Regions from separate parts of the Micromonospora noduli genome, predicted to be linked through region 3. Evidence: riboswitches for the same ligand, from Rfam matches in the RefSeq annotation. Region 3 holds a riboswitch; each other region holds the start of a gene.
The links. Region 3 has a riboswitch for S-adenosylmethionine ahead of thrC (threonine synthase). Riboswitches for the same ligand answer to the same signal wherever they lie in the genome.
Positions count from the first base shown of each region.

Region 1: linked by a shared signal. The riboswitch ahead of MED15_RS25635 (ABC transporter substrate-binding protein) and the one ahead of thrC (threonine synthase) in region 3 are both predicted to bind S-adenosylmethionine.
Region 2: linked by a shared signal. The riboswitch ahead of MED15_RS23880 (aminotransferase class V-fold PLP-dependent enzyme) and the one ahead of thrC (threonine synthase) in region 3 are both predicted to bind S-adenosylmethionine.

Region 1 covers NZ_PYAC01000033.1:218,562-224,931, forward strand. The annotation lists gene MED15_RS33280 (hypothetical protein) at 61-246, shown strand; gene corA (magnesium/cobalt transporter CorA) at 262-1,392, opposite strand; gene MED15_RS25630 (amino acid transporter) at 1,548-3,506, shown strand; SAM riboswitch class IV at 3,593-3,704, shown strand; gene MED15_RS25635 (ABC transporter substrate-binding protein) at 3,978-4,883, shown strand; gene MED15_RS25640 (amino acid ABC transporter permease) at 4,923-5,696, shown strand; gene MED15_RS25645 (amino acid ABC transporter ATP-binding protein) at 5,693-6,370, shown strand, end outside.
Region 2 covers NZ_PYAC01000024.1:8,639-15,008, reverse strand. The annotation lists gene MED15_RS23890 (HD domain-containing protein) at 1-270, opposite strand, end outside; gene MED15_RS23885 (FUSC family protein) at 377-1,612, shown strand; gene MED15_RS23880 (aminotransferase class V-fold PLP-dependent enzyme) at 1,636-2,904, opposite strand; SAM riboswitch class IV at 2,951-3,071, opposite strand; gene MED15_RS23875 (PrsW family intramembrane metalloprotease) at 3,095-4,585, shown strand; gene MED15_RS33610 (hypothetical protein) at 4,627-4,794, opposite strand; gene MED15_RS23870 (GroES family chaperonin) at 4,888-5,226, opposite strand; gene MED15_RS23865 (AI-2E family transporter) at 5,332-6,370, shown strand, end outside.
Region 3 covers NZ_PYAC01000002.1:279,266-285,635, forward strand. The annotation lists gene MED15_RS06880 (ABC transporter permease) at 1-592, shown strand, start outside; gene MED15_RS06885 (DUF4232 domain-containing protein) at 602-1,288, opposite strand; gene MED15_RS06890 (DoxX family protein) at 1,558-2,013, shown strand; gene MED15_RS06895 (ArsR/SmtB family transcription factor) at 2,269-2,574, opposite strand; gene MED15_RS06900 (DMT family transporter) at 2,666-3,628, shown strand; SAM riboswitch class I at 3,697-3,832, shown strand; gene thrC (threonine synthase) at 3,843-5,129, shown strand; gene MED15_RS06910 (GNAT family N-acetyltransferase) at 5,394-6,370, shown strand, end outside.

The DNA of each region.
Region 1 (6,370 bases), on a different contig from region 3:
GTGTGGCGCGGGGTCACCCCGCGCCGCCCACGGCGGCTTCGACGAGGAGAGGCAGGGCCCATGCAGGCTCAGCGCAGGCCACCGCGCACGGAGCGGAGCCAGACCCGGGACGACCGGACCGGCGGCGGAATGACCGGGGCGGCCACGCCACTGACGATCTGGGCGGCCGCCGTACTGCTCGGCCGCATCGGTGCCGGCGACGACGACGTCGAGGACGAACGGCACATCCTGCGCGGCATCGAGTGATCCCGGCCGCGCGGCTCAGAGCCAGCCGCGCCGCTTGAAGATCACATAGAGGGTGCCGCAGACCAGCAGCATCAACAGCAGCGCGAAGAGGTAGCCGAAGCGCCAGTTCAGCTCCGGCATGTGGACGAAGTTCATGCCGTACACGGTGCCGATGAGCGTGGGAGCGAAGAGGATCGCCGCCCAGGAGGAGACCTTCTTCAGCTCCTCGTTCTGGCTGTAGCTGGCCGCGGTGAGGCTGCGCATCTCCTCGTTCTGCTGCTGCGAGACGAGGGTGGCGTTGACGGTGAGGATGTTCTGCAACAGGTGCCGGAAACTGTCCACCCGCTCCACCACCTGGGTCAGGTGGTCGATCACGTCGCGCAGGTAGCGGCGTAGCTCCTCGTCCGCGCTGGCGCTGCCGGCGCCGTCGGCCAGCGCGTCGAGCACGCTGAGCAGCGGGCGGGCGGCCCGCTGGAACTGGATGACCTCGCGGCTGAGCCCGTAGATGCGGCGGCTGGCGTTCGGGTCGCCACCGAACACCTGGGTCTCGATCTCGTCGATGTCGTTCTCCAGTCCGGCCACCACCGGCGCGTACCCGTCGACGACCTGGTCGAGGATCGCGTACAGGACCGCCTCCGGCCCCCGGGCGAGCATCTGCGCCTCGGTCTCCAGCCGCCGACGCACGGCGGCCAGGTCGGGCGCCTCGCCGTGTCGGACGGTGACCACGAAGCCCGGCCCGATGAACAGGTGCAGCTCGGAGAACTCGACCTCCTCCCGGAGGTCGTTGTAGCGGGCGGCGCGCAGCACCACGAACAGGGTGTGCCCGTACCGCTCCAGCTTGGGCCGCTGGTGGGCGTTGATCGCGTCCTCGACCGCCAGGTCGTGCAGCCGAAACTCCCGGGCCAGCGAGGTGATCTGCTCGATGTCGGGCCGGTACAACCCGATCCAGGCCATCGCGCCGTCCTGCTCCTGGAGGCAGCGGTACGTCTCGGCGAGGCCGGACGGCGAGGCGAACCGGTGCCCCCGGATGTAGACCGCGCTGTCCACCAGGCCGCCGTGGGACGCGGCGGGCGACTCCGCAGACGGCGCCACACCGACCCTCGTCTCGTACTCGTCGAGTTGGCGGCCGAAGCCACCACCCGGGCGGAAGCGACGGCCGCCGACCATGCCCTGTCCCCTCCCCCGGTGCCGTCCCATCCAGCCCGGGGCGCTGCTTCCCCCCTGTCCTGGGCCCTGAAACCCGCCGTGGCGTCGGCTGGGTTCCGCGCACCGGCGGACGGGGGCGGCCCGTCGGGCGGATACTCACGGTGACCGTGGGCGGGATGACGGGGGACGCGCCGGTGACTGTCGACAGACGCGGCGGCCGGTTGCGGGGGTGGCTGCTCGACGCCGGCTCGGACCAGGCCGTGCAGCACCCGGGGCCGCACGGGCGCCCGCCGGAGCACCGGCACCACCCGTGGTGGAAGGTGATGTGCCTGACCGGGGTCGACTACTTCTCCACGTTGGGTTACCAGCCGGGCATCGCGGCGCTGGCCGCCGGGGCGCTCTCACCGGTGGCGACCCTGGTGCTGGTGCTGGTGACCCTGCTGGGGGCGCTGCCGGTCTACCGGCGGGTGGCGGTGGAGAGCCCGCACGGTGAGGGCTCCATCGCGATGCTGGTACGCCTGCTGAGCTACTGGCCGGGCAAGTTGCTGGTGCTGGTGCTGCTCGGTTTCGCGGCCACCGACTTCATCATCACCATCACCCTCTCGGCCGCCGACGCGACGGCGCACATCGACGAGAACCCGTTCTGGCCGAGCGGGCTCAAGGGTCACGAGGTGCTGGTCACGCTGCTGCTGGTGTCGCTGCTGGGCGCGGTGTTCCTCAAGGGATTCACCGAGGCCATCGGGATCGCCGTCGTCCTCGTCGCGGTCTACCTGACGCTGAACGCGGTGGTGGTGGCCGACGCGCTGTGGCGGGTGGCGACGCACCCGAGCGCGGTCGGCGACTGGACCACCATGCTGACCACCGGGCACGGCGATCCGTGGCTGGTGGTCGGGCTGTCGCTGTTGGTCTTTCCGAAGCTGGCGTTGGGCCTGTCCGGCTTCGAGACCGGGGTGGCGGTCATGCCGAGCGTACGGGGTGACCCGCAGGACTCGGAGGCACGACCGCTGGGCCGGATCCGTGGCGCCCGCCGGCTGCTCACCACCGCAGCGGTGATCATGAGCGTCTTCCTGATCACCAGCAGCGTGACGACCACCGTGCTCATTCCGCCGGAGGCCTTCCAGCCGGGCGGGCCGGCGAACGGGCGCGCGCTGGCCTACCTGGCACACGCCCACCTCGGCGAGGTGTTCGGCACCGTCTACGACCTGTCCACCATCGGAATCCTCTGGTTCGCCGGGGCATCGGCGATGGCTGGTCTGCTCAACCTCGTGCCGCGCTACCTGCCCCGCTACGGCATGGCGCCGACCTGGGCCCGAGCCGTCCGGCCGCTGGTGCTGGTCTTCACCGCCGTGGCGTTCCTGATCACGATCGTTTTCGAGGCCAGCGTGGACGCGCAGGGTGGCGCGTACGCCACCGGGGTCCTGGTGTTGATCACCTCGGCCGCGACGGCGGTGACGCTCGCGGCGCAGCGGCAGCGTCAGCGCGGTCGCACCATCGCGTTCGGAGTCGTCGCGGTGATCTTCGTCTACACCACAGTGGCGAACGTGGTGGAGCGCCCGAGCGGCGTCAAGATCGCGGCCTGTTTCATCGGCGGGATCATCCTGGTGTCGGTGCTGTCCCGGCTGATCCGGGCCTACGAGCTGCGCGTCGACCATGTCGAACTGGACCACGCCGCGGCCCGGATGATCGACGAACGCGCCGGACGACGGATCCGCCTCATCGCACACGAACCCGACCGGCGCGACGAGGCGGAGTACCGCGCCAAGCTGGCCCAGACCATGGCGGACAACGACTTTCCCGACGACGGCGACGTCATCTTCGTCGAGGTCACTGTCACCGACCCCTCCGACTTCGAGACGGAGCTGCTGGTCCGGGGCAGCGTGGCCGACGACCGCTTCCCGGTGCTCAGCCTGGCCAGCTCGTCGGTGCCCACCGCGCTCGCCGCTCTGTTGCTGGAGATCCGCGACCGCAGCCGTCGGCGCCCCCACATCTACTTCGAGTGGTCCGAGGGCGGCCCAACCCGCAACTTCCTGCGCTACCTGGCGTTCGGACAGGGCGCCATCGCCTCGGTGACCCGGGAGATCCTGCGCCGCCAGGAGCCCGACCCGCACCGTCGACCGCACGTGCACGCCGGCTGACCTGCGAGTCGACGGTCCGTCGCGCACAGTGAGCGTGGTCATAACGACTGGACGATCCACCCGTTCCTGCTGCTAGCCTCGGCGCAGGTCATGAGCGCCAGCGCGAAGCCCCGGCTCGCTGGCCGGCAACCCTCCTCCGCGGTGGGGTGCCCCGGGTGAAGACCAGGCACCGGCAGGACGTCGGTGCAAGCGTGGCCTGGCACCCAGGTCAGCACAGACCCGGGAGAACCATGCGCATCCTCAGCACCACCCCACCGACCGACGTCGCGGACTCCCGCACCGGTCGACCCTCGCCCGCACTGATCCGGCGACGGCACGTGGACATGATGCGAATGTGCAGCGCCGCCTGTCGTCGCGGCACCGCGCTCTAGCACCCCCTTCCCGAGCTCCTTTCCCACCGGTACGCCCATCGGGCGCACCGTCGGTGGCGCACGTCCGTGCGCGCCGAGACACCACCCTTCGGAGACACCCGTGCGATTCCTTCCTGCCCTGACCCGCGCCGCCGCCCTGGGCGCGGCCACGATCCTGGCCGCCACCGCCCTCACCGCCTGCGGCGACGACAGCTCGTCCGACGCCACCGCCAACCCGTACGGCCTGGCCCAGTCGGGCGTACTGCGCGCCGGAACGCTGACCGACGCCCCGCCGAACGTGTACCTCAAGGACGGCAAGTTCACCGGCTTCGACAACGACCTGCTGACCGCCGTGGCCGGCAAGCTCGGTCTCACTGTCGAGTTCGTCGGCACCGACTTCTCCGCGCTGCTCAGCCAGGTCAACAACCGCAAGTTCGACGTGGGCAGTTCCTCGATCACCATCACCGAGGCCCGCAGGAAGACCGTCGACTTCGGCAACGGGTACGACTTCGGCTACTTCGGCCTGGACGTCCCGGCCGGCTCGCCGATCACCGGCTTCGACCAGCTCGCCGGCAAGCGGGTCGTGGTGGTGCAGGGCACCGTCCAGGACGACTACGCCACCGGCAAGCAGCTCAACCCGGTGCGGGTGCCCGACTACAACGGCGCGATCAACCAGCTCAAGGCGGGAACCGCCGACGCCTGGATCGCCCCGGCGGAGATCGGCGAGAAGTCGGCCACCGACAGCAACGGCAAGATCACCGTGGCGGCCAAGCAGCTCAGCCCGGCACCTACCGCGTACGCCGTGGCCAAGGGGAACGACAAGCTGCGCGAGGCGCTGAACAAGGGCCTCGACGAGGTCATCGCCGATGGCACCTGGAGCCGGTTGCAGGCGCAGTACTACCCGGGCCGGCCGATCCCGGCGGACTTCACGCCGGGCAGCGGCACTGTGAAGGCCCCGTCCGCGTCGACCGCGCCGTCGGCGTCCGCTACGGCCGTGCCGTCGGCGTCCGCGTCGATCGCGTCCTGAGCCGGTGACGAGCGAGCGGGGCGGGAGGAGGAGCCACCGATGGATCCGTTGAGCACCCTGTGGGAGACCTTCTTCGACTGGGACGCGATGCGCGAGGCGCTGCCCGAGATGCTGACCGTCGGGTTGCCCAACACGCTCATCCTGGCGGTCTCCGCCGCCCTGCTCGGCTCGGTGCTGGGCCTGCTGCTGGCCGTCGCCGGGATTTCCCGCAGCCGCTGGCTGCGCTGGCCGGCGCGGATCTACACCGACGTGTTCCGGGGGCTGCCGGCCGCGGCGACGATCCTGCTGATCGGCGTCGGGCTGGCCCCGCTGGGCATGCAGGTCTGGGGGCCGGATCCCTACCCGTTGGGCATCCTGGCGCTGTCGCTCATCGCCGCCGCGTACATCGGAGAGATCTTCCGCTCGGGCATCCAGTCGGTGGAGGCCGCCCAGTTGGAGGGCGCCCGGGCGCTCGGCTTCTCCTGGGCCGACGCGATGCGGCTGGTGATCATTCCGCAGGGCATCCGGCGGGTGCTGCCGGCCTGGGTGAACCAGCTCATCGCACTGATCAAGGACTCCAGCCTGGTCTACTTCCTCGGCCTGGTGGCCAGCCAGCGGGAGCTGTTCCGGATCGGGCAGGACTACGCGGCCACCACCGGCAACGAGTCGGCGCTGCTGCTGGCGGGGCTCTGCTACCTGGCGTTGACGGTCCCGCTGACGCACGTCGTGAACTGGATCGACCGGCGGCTGCGCAACGGCCGGCCGGCCACCGCGTCGACCGAAGAGGACGACGACATCGCGTCGTACGCCGCGACGGAAGGAGATCGGCGATGACCACCGCCACGACGACCTCGGTCAGCCTCGACGTACGCGACGTGCACCTCGCCTTCGGACCGAACCGGGTGCTGCGCGGCGTCGACCTCTCGGTGCCGCGAGGCGCGACGGCCTGCGTCATCGGGCCGTCCGGGTCGGGCAAGTCCACGCTGCTGCGCACCATCAACCGGCTGATCGAACCGGACCGGGGCGACGTGCTGCTGGACGGGCGCAGCGTGCTGGGCGACGACCCGGACGCGCTGCGGCAGCGGGTGGGCATGGTGTTCCAGCAGTTCAACCTCTTTCCGCACATGAGCGTGCTGCGCAACGTCACGCTGGCGCTGCGGCGGCTGCGCAAGCTCGGTGCGGACGAGGCGGAGACCGTCGCCCGGGCCCAGTTGGAGCTGGTGGGGCTGGCCGGCAAGGCGAACTCCCGGCCGGCGCAGCTCTCCGGTGGTCAACAGCAGCGGGTGGCGATCGCCCGCGCGCTGGCGCTGCGGCCCGAGGTGATGCTCTTCGACGAGGCCACCTCGGCGCTCGACCCGGAGTTGGTCAAGGGCGTCCTCGGGGTGATGGCCGACCTGTCCGCCGCCGGCATGACCATGGTGGTGGTGACCCACGAGATGGGCTTCGCCCGGCAGGTCGCCGACACCGTCGCCTTCATGGACCGGGGCGTGGTGCTGGAGGCCGGCCCA
Region 2 (6,370 bases), on a different contig from region 3:
GTCCCGTTCGTTGGCGTCGCCGGCGGCCCGGGGGTCGTAGACCGCGTCGTGGAACCAGGCCGCCAGCCGGACCGCGTCGGCCCGAGTGGCCAGGTCGGCGTGCTGGTCCACCACATCGAGCACCGCCGTCAGGTGGGCCAGCGTGTGATAGTGCCGGTGCGGCTCCCGCCACCGGGCGATCACCTGCTCTCCGGCGCGGGTGGTATCCGGATCGGGGCTCGCGCCGGCACCTCGGGCCGCCGCCCGCCACCGGTCCAACAGATCAGCCACCGCCCGAGTCTGCCGCATCCGCCCGCGACGCGCGGGAAGGGAGGATTCAGCGGGGCCACCACGGGTAGTCGCGCCCATGGCCGTGGCCCGGGACAAGCGACCTCCGATGGTGCGACGTACCGCGCTGCGCGACGGGTTGGTGGACATCGACGGCGCGCGGATCGCCGAGGCCACCGAACAGCTGCGCCACCGCAGCCGCGCCACTCTGCACGACCGGTTGCACCGGGTACGGATGGCCGGTGGACTAGCCGTGCAGGCCGGGCTGGCTGCCGGGCTCGCGTACCTGATCTCGCACAAGCTGCTCGGCAACCCGCAACCGGTCTTCGCGCCGATCTCCGCGGTCGGCACCCTGGCCGCGTCGGTCGGCCAGCGGTTCCGCCGGACGGTGGAGTTGATCGTCGGGGTGGGGGTCGGAGTGGCCGTCGGCGACCTCCTGATCTACCTGCTCGGCACCGGGGCGTGGCAGCTCGGCCTGGTGGTCACCGTGGCGATCCTGCTCACCATCTTCGCCGGAGCGAGTGTGGCCATCGTCATCCAGGCGGCGGCCACGGCGGTGCTGATCGTGACGCTGAGCCCGTCGACCCAGAACCTGGAGATCCCGCGCTTCGTCGACGCCTTCCTCGGCGGTGGGATCGCACTGCTGGTCACGGCGGTGCTGTTGCCACTGAACCCGCTCCGAGTGATCAACCGGGCGGCCCGACCCGCCCTGGACCTGCTCGCCGCCCAACTCGACGCCACCGCCGACGGGCTGCGCAACCGGGACCGCGCCGCCATCCAGGGCGCACTGGAGAGGCTGCGCAACAACAAGGAGGAGTTGGCCACGCTGGGCGAGGCCATCGAGGGGGCGAAGGAGACCGCCACCCTCTCCCCGGCCCGCTGGCACCGCCGCGACGAACTGACCCACTACGCCGAGGCGGCCGACCCCATCGACCGGGCGATGCGCAACAGCGGCACGCTGATCCGCCGGTCCGTCACTCTGGTCGAGGACGAGGAACCGGTGCCCGATCCGATGCCGGACGCGATCGGCCACCTCGCCGAGTCGGTCCGGCTGCTCAAGCACGAGTTCGCCGCCGGTGAGGAGCCGGAGAAGGCCCGGGAGCGGTCGCTGCGAGCGGTCAGCGAGGCCGGCCGGGCGTACGGCGCCGGGGTGGGCTTCTCCGGCAGCGTGGTGATCGCCCAGATCCGCACCACCGCGAGCGACCTGCTGGTCGCCTCCGGGATCGAGCAGGAGGAGGCGAACCGGTGGATCCGCACCGCCTTCGGGGAGCAGGAGCGCCCGGTCGGTGAGCCCGCGGAGCCCGGCGAGACACCGAAGCCACCCACCGCCCCGCCCGTCGGCTGAGCGGGGCGACCGCCGGACGGGCCTCAGCCCAGCTCGGCCAGCGCCGCGAGCAGCCGGTCCACCTGAGCGGCCGTGCTGCCCAGCCCGATGCTGACACGCAGCGCGGTGGGCGGCAGGTCCCGCCGGCCGGTACGCGCCGCCGCCTCGCCGAGCAGACGCCGGGCCAGCGGGTGGGCGCAGAACAAACCGTCCCGTACGCCGATGTGGTGCTCGGCGGCCAGCCGCGTGGCCACCTCGGTGGAGTCCCATCCGGCCACCACGAACGAGACGATGCCGACCCGGGGCGCGTCCGGGCCGAAGGTGCGCAGCTCGACGACGTGCGGCAGGGCGGCGAGGCCGGCCCGTAGCCGGTCCAGCAGGTCCTGCTCGTGGGCGGCCAGCAGGCCCCGGTCCGCCTCGTCGAGCGCCTTGCACACCGCCGCCAGCGCGACCGCCCCGAGCAGGTTCGGGGTGCCGCCCTCGTGCCGGGCCGGGCCGGTCGCCCAGGTCACGTCGTGGGTGGCTGGCCCGACGTGGCTGGTGGCGCCACCGCCGGCAAGGTAGGGCGGGGCGGCGTCCAGCCAGTCGGCCCGACCGATCAGCACTCCCGTGCCGAACGGCGCGTACAGCTTGTGGCCGGACACGGCCAGGTAGTCGACGTCGAGCGCGAGCAGGTCGACCGGGGCGTGCGGGGCGAGCTGCGCGGCGTCGAGCACGATCCGGGCACCGTGCCGGTGGGCCACCCGCGCCAGTTCGGCGACCGGCCACCGCTCACCGGTCACGTTGCTCGCACCGGTCACCGCGACCAGCACCGGCAGCGCCGGGCTGCTGCCCCGGCGCAGCTCGGTGAGGGCGGCGGCGAGATCGCGTACCGCCCCGTCGGGGTCGCTGGGCACCGGAAGGCGCACCGACCCGCGCGGCCAGGGCAGCAGGTTGGCATGGTGTTCGGAGGAGTTGGTGACCACCGTCGTGCCGGCTGGCACGGCCCGCGCCAGCAGGTTGAGCGCGTCAGTGGTGTTGCGGGTGAAGATCACATGATCGTCGGCGCGGGCGCCGAAGAAGTCGCCGATCGTCTGCCGGGCCTGCTCGTACGCGAGGGTGCAGCGCCGCGACAGCGCTCCCGCTCCGCGATGCACGCTGGCGTACCAGGGCAGCAGCTCGGCCACCGCGTCGGCGGCGGCCCGGGCGCACGGCGCACTGGCCGCGTAGTCCAGGTTGATCTCGCCGGGCACGCCGAGAACGTCGAGCGGCGCGGACGGCGCCGACGGCGCGGTGGGCAGGCTGGGCAGCGAGGGGACGAGAGTGACGGACACGCCGGAACCTCCGGGGTCAGGGACCCCGGGTGCGACATCGGGACGGGGTCCGCGCTTGCCCAGCACACCGATCGGGCTGGGCCCGGTCATCACCCGGGGCACCCCACCGCGAACTCGACGAGGGTTGCCGGCCAGCAAGCCGGGGCTGAACGCTGGCACTCGTGACCTGCCGGCAGCATAGCGGCTGCCGATGCGCCCGAACCAGCCGGCGGCGGATGGCTACGCTGACCGCATGGCCGACACCCCGCCCGGTTCACCACTGCCGCCGTCGCCCGCCGCCCCGCCTGCGCCCGCCGTCCCGCCCACGGGTGAGACGCCCCGGATGCCGCTGCGCCGCCTGGGCTGGCGGCGGTTCCTGGTGCTGGCCGGGGTGGTGCTGTTGATCGCGGCGTGCGCGGTCTTCATGGTCTTCACGCTCGGCCAGTCGCTCGGTGTGCAGGCCCTGCTGATCGGGGTGGTCGCCGCCATCCTGCCGGTGCCGGTGCTGGTCGCCTGCTTCCTCTGGCTGGACCGGTACGAACCGGAGCCGTTGAAGTATCTGATCTTCTGCTTCGCCTGGGGGGCGTTCGTCTCCACCGCCGCCTCGCTCACGGTCAACGACTTCGCGGCCAACCGCTTCGCCGACTGGGGCCTGCCGTCCGCGCTCACCGGGGTGCTGGTGGCGCCGTTCATCGAGGAGCTGACCAAGGCACTGGGCCCGATCCTGCTGCTGGTGTTCCGCCGCCGCGAGTGGTCCGGGATCACCGACGGCCTGGTCTACTGCGGGCTCTCCGCGGTCGGCTTCGCGATGGTGGAGAACATCCTCTACCTGGGCGGGTTGGGGTACGCGTCCGGCGCCGACCGGTACGGCCCGGCCACCGGCATCCAGCAGGTCATCGCGATCTTCATTCTGCGGATTCTGCTGTTCGGGTTCGCCCACCCCCTTTTCACCTCGATGACCGGTGTGGGCCTGGGTATCGCCTCCCGGACGGCCGACCGGCGCATCCGGGTGCTCGCCCCGATCGCCGGCCTGCTGCTGGCGATGATGCTGCACGGCACGTGGAACCTGCTGCCCACGCTGACCCAGGCCACCGGCGAGGCCGTGATCATGCTGTACGGCTTCCTGGGCCTCATGGTGCCGGTCTTCTTCGGCACCGTGGGGCTGGCCCTGTGGCTGCGCGCCTGGGAGGGGCGGCTCACCGAGCGGGTCCTGCCCGACTACGTCCGCGCCGGCTGGCTCAGCCCGCCCGAGGTGGCCGCCCTGAGCGGTCTCGGCCGCCGGCACGCCGCCCGCAGTTGGGCGCGGCGGGTGGCCGGCGACGCCGGGGTGCGGGCGATGCGGGGTTACCAGTCCGCCGCGACCCGGCTGGCCCTGCTGCGCGACGGGGCGCTGCGCGGCCTGGACCGCAAACCGGCCGACCAGGAGCGGACCGCCCGCGAGGAGCGGGAGCTGCTGGACGCGATCACCGCGTACCGGTCGTTCTTCGTGGGTCGGGACCCGCAGGCTCCGGCGGGGGTCTGGGACGGCAGCCGCTACCACCTGCGCTTCCCGGACGGCACGCAGCGCGCCGTGGACGCGCCGGACGAGCCGGTGGTGCCGATCCCGGTGGTGCTGACTCCCGCGCCGGCGCCGGTGGGGTACGCCCCGCCCGGTTGGCCCGGCCTGCGCCCGGCGTCGCCCTGGCCGCCGACGCACCCCTGACAGCTACGGCCTGGCGGCTGACGGCAGGCCAGCAGTGCGGCTCAGGCCAGCAGCGAGGTGAGGAAGTCACCGAGGCCCTGGAACATCGCGATCAGCGCGGCCCCGATCGCCCGGAACATCTGCGCGGCGCCGTCCGGCCGAAAGGCCATGAAGTAGATCAGGAACGCGACACTGCCCCAGGTCAACAGCTTCTTCACGAATACCGGCATCGTCCCTCCCCAGGGCCACGGTCGCCGGATGGCTTCCCGTCGTGCGCCTGGGCAAACGGTGCGCGACGGGCCCTGGTGGCCGGGGGAGGTGCGTCAGAGGTAGAGGCCGGTCGAGTCGTTCTCGATCCGCTCGGCGGCCACGGCGTGCACGTCCCGCTCCCGCAGCAGCACGTAACCGCGGCCGTGCAGCTCGACCTCGGAGCGCTCGTCCGGGTCGAAGAGCACCCGGTCGCCGGAGACGATGGCGCGGACGTTCGGCCCCACCCCGACCGCGGTGGCCCAGGCGAGGCGCTTCCCGACAGCAGCGGTCGCCGGAATGACGATGCCAGCGGTGGAGCGGCGTTCGCCCTCACTGCCCTCCATCCGCACCAGCACACGGTCGTGCAGCAGGCGGATCGGCAGGCCGGCGTCGAGATCGTTGTCGGCGGTCACGTCGCAGACGCTACCGTGTGGCCGACGGTGGTCGACCGGTGGTTACGCCGGAGGTGGTCGGGGCATTGTGTGGCGCAACCGCCCTACGGTGTCGGGAACGGACGTATGCTGTCCGACCTGTCGCCGTCGGCGGGCCGGGTTTTCTGCCAGGAGGTGCGCTTGAGCCGCTTCGAGCGGGTACGCGGGCGGCTTCGCCGCGCCTACCAGTCACGACAGGAGTCGGCGCGCGCCGACGAGGGCGCCTCCAGCGACGCGCTGAACGACGCGTCGGAGGCGGCCCGGGTGGCGTCGCCGGCCGTGCCGGGGCCGACCGCGCCGCAGAGCGCCACTGTCTACGGCGCGGAACCTCCGGTGGACCTGCACAGCTCCACCTCCAGCCGGGACGACGCCGACGTTCCGCACGGGCTGCGGATCGCCGCCGCGTGGTGTTGGCGACTGATCGTGATCGGCGTGGTGGCCTGGGCGCTGCTGCGGATCGTCGGCACGGTCAAGATCGTGATCATTCCGCTGGCCATCGCGCTGCTGCTCTCCGCGCTGCTCGCCCCGGCGGTGGGCTGGCTGCTGCGGGCCCGGTTCCCCCGGTCGCTGGCGACGGCGGTGGTGCTGGTCGGCGGCCTGGCCGCGGTGATCGGCACGCTGACGCTGGTGGTCAACGAGTTCATTCGTGGCGTACCGGAGCTGAGCGAGAAGTCCTCGGAGGGCGTCCGGCAGATCCAGAACTGGTTGAAGACTGGCCCGCTGCACCTCTCCGACGGGCAACTCGACCGCTACATCGACGAGGCGCAGGGCTGGATCAACAACAACACCTCGAGGTTCACCAGCGGCGCGTTGAGCACCGCCGCGACGCTTGCCGAGGTGCTGACCGGCACGCTGCTGGTGCTTTTCGCGACGTTCTTCTTCCTGCGTGACGGCAACCGGATCTGGCGTTTCCTGGTCCGGTTGCTGCCGGTGGCCGCCCGGTGGAAGGTCGACGACGCCGGCCGCGCCTCCTGGCAGACGCTTGTCGCCTACGTTCGCGCGACAGTGTTGGTCGCCTTCATCGACGCGGTCGGCATCGGCATCTTCCTGGTCATCTTCGACATCCCGTTCGCCTTCCCGCTGGCCGCGCTGGTCTTCCTGGGCGCGTTCATCCCGATCGTCGGTG
Region 3 (6,370 bases):
GCTGGTGGTGGTCGTCGCGCTGTTCTGCGGTGACACGGTGGCCAGTGAGGCGAGCTGGGGCAGCCTGCGGTATCTGCTGGCGATCCCGGTGCCCCGGGCGCGGTTGTTGACGGTGAAGCTGGTGGTCGCGCTCGCGTACTCGGGACTGGCCCTGCTGCTGTTGGCCGGCACCGCGTTGCTGGCCGGCACCCTGCGCTATGGCTGGTCGCCGCTGCGCAGCACTGTCGCCGCCGAGCTGGAACCCACCGAGGGGTTGCTCCGGTTGCTGGCCGTGCTGGGCTACCTGGCGGTCGTACTGCTGGTGGTGGCGGGCCTGGCGTTCCTGCTGTCGGTGATCACGGACGCCGCGCTGGGCGCTGTGGGTGGTGCGGTTCTGCTCTGGATCCTGTCCAGCATCCTGGACCAGATCACCGCCCTGGGAGCGCTGCGCGACTTCCTGCCCACCCACTTCAGCACCGCCTGGCTGGGTCTGCTGTCGACTCCGGTGCAGACCGACGATGTGGTGCGCGGCTGCATCTCGGCGATCAGCTACGCGACGCTGTTCTGGGGGTTGGCGTTCTGGCGCTTCACCCGCAAGGACATCACGTCGTAGCGGGTCGGCTCACAGCCGGCTGTCGGGCGGGCTCACCGACGACGGCACCGCGCTCGGCGCCGGCGGTGGGGCCGGCCGGGTCGGCACCGGCGTGGACGGGTCGGCCTTCTTCCAGGCGCTGACGCCGATCCGGCCGGTGTTGCCGAGATCGATCGGCCCGTCCGGGTCGACCTCGTCGGCCGGCTGCCCGGCGGCGGGTGCCACCGTCAGGAACTCGCCGTTGGTGGCCACCACTGTCGAGTCGGTGACCAGGTTGCGCCAGAGCACCACTGCGGTGGCCCGCTCCCCGGCGGCGAGGATGACCTGCCGGGGTGGCTGGTCGAAGCCTGAGGTGATCTCCTTGGCGCCGTTGACCACCCGCAGCATGATCGGCTCGCGCGCTTCGTCGAACACGTGCAGCACCGGGTACCCGTTGAGCTGGTAGGGGTGCTCGCCGCAGTTGACCAGCTCCAGGCCGAGGGCGCGCAGACCCATCGCGGCGTCCCCGCCGGTCGACCGGATCCGAACGCCGCTCGTCGGGCACTCGTCCGGCGTCTCGGTGCTGGCGGTCGGGCCTGCTTGCGCCCTCGAACCGGGGGGTGGCTGGCTCGGATCTCCGGACTGGCCGCGATGGTCGAGAGTGCAGCCGCCGAGCACGGAAGTCATCGCGACCGTCGCGGTGATGCGTCGCAGTGCTGCGGTGTCGCGGGAGATCATCCGTTGATCCTCGCCCACTTGCGCAGCACGTCGACGCCCGGCCCCGGCCTCGCCGGCTCTTCCTGCGCTGCCACGCGAGCTGGTGGGGGGACGTCTCCTGGTGCGCCTTTCGAGCTGAATCGTTTGCGACATCACCGGGGGAGGGCGCGGGCGTCCTCGTTCACACCGTTTTCACGAGGGATTATCCCACCAGCAAGGAACTTATGACTTTCGATGCATGCATGCCTCAGGATCGACGAGACCAATTCATACTCCTCGATGGAGGTGCCATGAACGTCTCTCGGCTCGGCGGGCCGACCCTGTCCCTGTTCCGCATCGTGATCGGCCTGCTGTTCACGTTGCACGGCCTGTCCTCGGTATTCGGGTTGTTCGGCGGCAACCCGATGACCGGCAAGGCGGTACCCCTCGGCACCTGGCCGGGCTGGTGGGCCGCCCTGATCCAACTGGTCTGCGGCGTACTGGTGCTGGTCGGGCTCTTCGCCCGACCCGCCGCGCTGCTCGCCTCCGGCTCGATGGCGTACGCCTACTTCGTGGTGCACCAGCCGAATGCTCTGCTGCCGCTGCACAACGGAGGCGAGCGGGCGGCGCTCTTCTGCTGGGCGTTCCTGCTGGTCGCGGCTCTCGGCCCGGGTGCCTGGGCACTCGACACGCTGCGCGCCCGGCGTCGCACCGACACTCCATCGGCATCGGCTTCGGCGGCCGAGCCCGACGCGGTGTCCGTCTGACCACACCCGAACCACGCGCCGTCGAAGCCTCGACGAGGCGGCTTCGGCGGCGCGTCCGGTCAGGGCCGGCCGATGCGCCCGGGCCCACTCCCGGTCGCCACTCCCGGTCGCGGCGTTACCTCTTCGCTGATGTCGTAGACGATTCAGCTCCAAAGCGAGCGTCGGTGGCAGGTCCCAGCCGAGGATGACGTGCCGCCGGCAGACCGGCTGGTGCCGCCACGCGGACTGCGGCCGTGGAGCGGGGGTGAGGCGGGGTCAGGCCGGCGGGCGCTGGGTGAGGACCGCGTCCAGCAGGCCGGGGTAGAGCTTGTCCAGCTCGTCCCGGCGGAGCCGGACCAGTCGGCTGGTGCCGGCGGCCCGGGTCCGGGTCAGCCCCGCCTCGCGCAGCACCTTGAGGTGGTGGCTACGGGTCGCCTTGGAGACGCCGAAGTCGAAACTGCCGCAGGCGGACTCGCCGCCCTCGGCGAGCGCCCGGACGATCTGTAGCCGCACGTCGTCGGCGAGTGCGGCCAGCACGCTGGTGACCGGTACGGCGGTCAGGTCGGGCTCGTGCGGCTCCATGTGACCAGTGTAACCCTTGTTCGACAACTATCGAACGACGCCCTATGGTCGGTGTCGTTGGTTCGACGATACTCGAACATTGGAGTTGCCGATGCGATCCCGCGCCACCGCGTACCCACTGGTCGCCGTGCTCGGCTGGGGCGTGATGTTCCCGATCCTGGCCAGCGCGCTCGACCGGGTCGACCCGCTCAACCTGACCACCGCGCGCTACCTGCTGGCCGCCGTCGTCCTGGTCGCCATCCTGCTGCTCCGCGAGGGTGCCGGAGCGCTCCGGCACGGTGGCCGGGCACTGGAGGTGGTGGTGCTCGGAGTGGTCGGCTTCGCCGGCTTCAACCTGCTCACCAACCTGGCGCTCGAACACGCCGCCCCGCAGCAGATCTCCCTCTTCGTGGCCACCACTCCGGTGATCACCCAGCTGGTCCGCTGGGCCCGCGACGGCGTACGCACGAAGCCGCTGCTGCTGGCCCTCTCCCTGGTGGCGCTCCTCGGCGTCGGTCTGGTGATCACGCGGGGCAGCCTGGCCGGGCTCGGCCAGTTCGGCCTCGGCGGGCTCATGATGATCGGCGCGGTGCTGGGCTGGGGCATCTACACCCACGGCGCCAGCCGGTTCGGCGAGTGGTCGCCGCTGCGCTTCACCACCCTGACCGCGCTCGCCGGCACGGCCGCGATGCTCGTCCTGAGCATCGGCGCCGACGCCGTCGGCTGGCAGCACGCGCCGGCCGCCGCCGACCTCGTGGCGGTCGCCCCGCAACTGGCGTACGCCGTGCTGGTGGGTGCCGTGATCGCGGTTCTGGCCTGGAACACCGGCGTGCAGCGACTCGGTGCCGCCAACGCCGCGCTGTTCATGAACCTGGTCCCGGTGACCACCTTCGCGGTGCAGATCGCCCGCGGCTACCGCCCGGAGCCCGTCGAACTGGTCGGGGCCGCCATCACGATCGCCGCCCTGATCGCCGCGAACCTCGCCGCCCGGCCCCGGTCCGCCGCACCGCCCCGGCCGAGCGCGGTGACGGATCCGATCGCGGTGACCGACCCGGTGGCGGTGAGCGCCCGCTGACCCAGTAGCTGGGATCTGCGGTAGCAACGACCGACAGCGTTGTCCTAGACTCGACGGCACAACTGAATACCTCATCCAGAGGGGCTGAGGGATACGGCCCGACGACGCCCCGGCAACCACCCTGCGCGCTCACCGCTGAGCGATCCGCGGGGCAGGTGCCAATTCCGTCCCCGCCGCACCGTGCGATGCGGGGAAAGATGAGAGGACTCTCGACATGACGTCGACGCTCGTCGCCTCCGGCATCGACACCTCTGCCAGCCCCGCCCGCGCCCTGGTCTGCCGTGCCTGTTCGGCCCGCTACCCGCTCGCCGCCCAGCACGCCTGTTACGAGTGTTTCGGCCCGCTGGAAGTCGACTACGACGCCGCCGCGCTGGCCACCGTCACCCGCGAGCAGATCGAGGCCGGCCCGAACAACATCTGGCGGTACGCCGCCCTGCTCCCCGCCGGTCAGGACCCGGCCAGCCGGGTCACCCTCGACCCGGGGCTGACCCCACTGGTGGCGGCCCCGCACCTCGCCGCCGAGCTGGGCATCACCGCGCCGCTCTGGGTCAAGGACGACAGCGCCAACCCCACCCACTCGTTCAAGGACCGGGTCGTCTCGGTAGCGCTCACCGCCGCCAAGGCGCTCGGCTTCAGCCGGTTCGCCTGCGCGTCGACCGGCAACCTGGCCAACTCGGTGGCCGCCCACGCCGCCCGCGCCGGGGTGCCCTCGGTGGTCTTCATCCCCAGCGACCTGGAGCAGGGCAAGGTCATCACCACCGCCGTCTACGGCGGCGAACTGGTCGCCATCGACGGCTCGTACGACGATGTCAACCGGCTCTGCGGCGAGCTGGTGGAGACCGACGAATTCGAGGACACCGCGTTCGTCAACGTGAACGTCCGGCCGTACTACGCGGAGGGCTCCAAGACCCTCGGCTACGAGGTGGCCGAGCAGCTCGGCTGGCGGATTCCGGCGCAGGTGGTCATCCCGATGGCCAGCGGCGAGCTGCTCACCAAGATTGACAAAGCGTTCTCCGAGCTGGTGGAGATCGGCCTGGTCGAGGCGCCCGCCGACGGCTGGAAGGTCTTCGGCGCGCAGTCCGCCGGCTGCAACCCGATCGCCGTCGCCCTGCACGCCGAGACCGACACGATCGTTCCGGTCAAGCCCACCGGCATCGCCAAGTCGCTCAACATCGGCGACCCGGCGGCCGGCCTCTACGCCCTGGAGGCGGTCCGCCGCACCGGCGGCTGGATGGAGTACGCCGACGACGACGAGATCCGCGCTGGCATTCGCGATCTGGCCCGTACCACCGGGGTCTTCGCCGAAACCGCGGGTGGGGTCACCGTGGCCGTGCTGCGCAAGCTGGTCGAGTCCGGTCGGCTCGACCCGACGGCCGAGACCGTCGTTTTCAACACCGGCGAGGGTCTGAAGACCATCGACGCGGTGGCCGGCCAGGTCGGGCCGACCCACCACATCAAGCCCTCGCTGCGCGCCGCCCGCGACGCCGGCCTCCTCGGCTGACGGGCTCGCTCGGACCGGGGCCGAGTCGATCAGTCGGTAACTGGGTTTTCGCTGTGAGTGTGGAAAACCCGCCGCTACGGACTTGACGACAGGAACCGGACGGCGCAAGATGCTCCGTGCGGGAGGGCATTTCGCCGAAGACTTTTGAAGTTCTTGCGACCCAACGCCGGAGGCGTTGTGCGAGTGTCCCTCCCGACCACGTTCGATCGGGCCAGCGAGTAATTCGCTGGCCCGATCGCTTTTGTACGGTGCAGGCTCACCGGCATGAGCATCACCATCGCGTCGTTCGACGGCGCCGACCGGACTTCCGTCGACGAGGCGTACCGGATCGGGGTGGCGGTCAACGACGCCGATCTGCCGGACCTACCGCCCTTCTGCCGGCGCCGCTTCGACGCGCTGTTCCACACGCCGTTGCCCGGCACCCGGACGCTCTGGGCACTGGCCCGACTGGACGGTGTCCCGGCCGGCTTCCTGCAACTGGACCTGCCGCAGCTCGACAACACCGACAACGCCACCGTCGAGCTGAAGGTGCGTCCGGAGCTGCGGCGCCGGGGCGTCGGTCGGGCACTGCACGAGTACGGCGTACGGCTGCTGCGCGAGCACGGCCGCAAGCGGGTCGTCGGGCTGACCGTCTCCGCGTTGCCCGACGGGCCGGCCCGGAACGTGGCGGGCGCTGCGTTCGCCGCGTCGACCGGAGCCCAGGCCGCGTTGGTCGAGGTGCGTCGCCGGCTGGAGATCGCCGAGATCGACCGGGTCGCGCTCCGCGCGGCACTCGTCGAGGCCCAGCCCCGTTCCGAGGGGTACCGATCGGTGTGCTGGCAGGGCGCCACCCCGGAGGAGTATCTGACGGACATCGCCTACCTTGACGGCCGGCTGATGATGGACGCGCCCCTTGGTGACATGCAGTGGGAGCCGGAGCAGGTGGACGCCGAGCGCATCCGCGGCACCGATCGGGCCCTGGAGGCCAAGGGCCGCCGGCGGTACCACCTCGGGATGCGACACGAGGCGTCCGGCCGGCTGGTCGCCTGGACGCTGCTGGAGGTTGGCGCCTCCGCCGACTGGCACGCGTTCCAGCAGATCACCATCGTCGACCCCGCACACCGTGGACACCGGCTCGGCCTCATCGCCAAGGCGGAGAACCTGCACCACCTGCTCACCCACGAGCCGGCGGTGCGGAGCATCGACACCATCAACGCCGCCAGCAACAGCTACATGGTGGCGATCAACGAACAGCTCGGCTT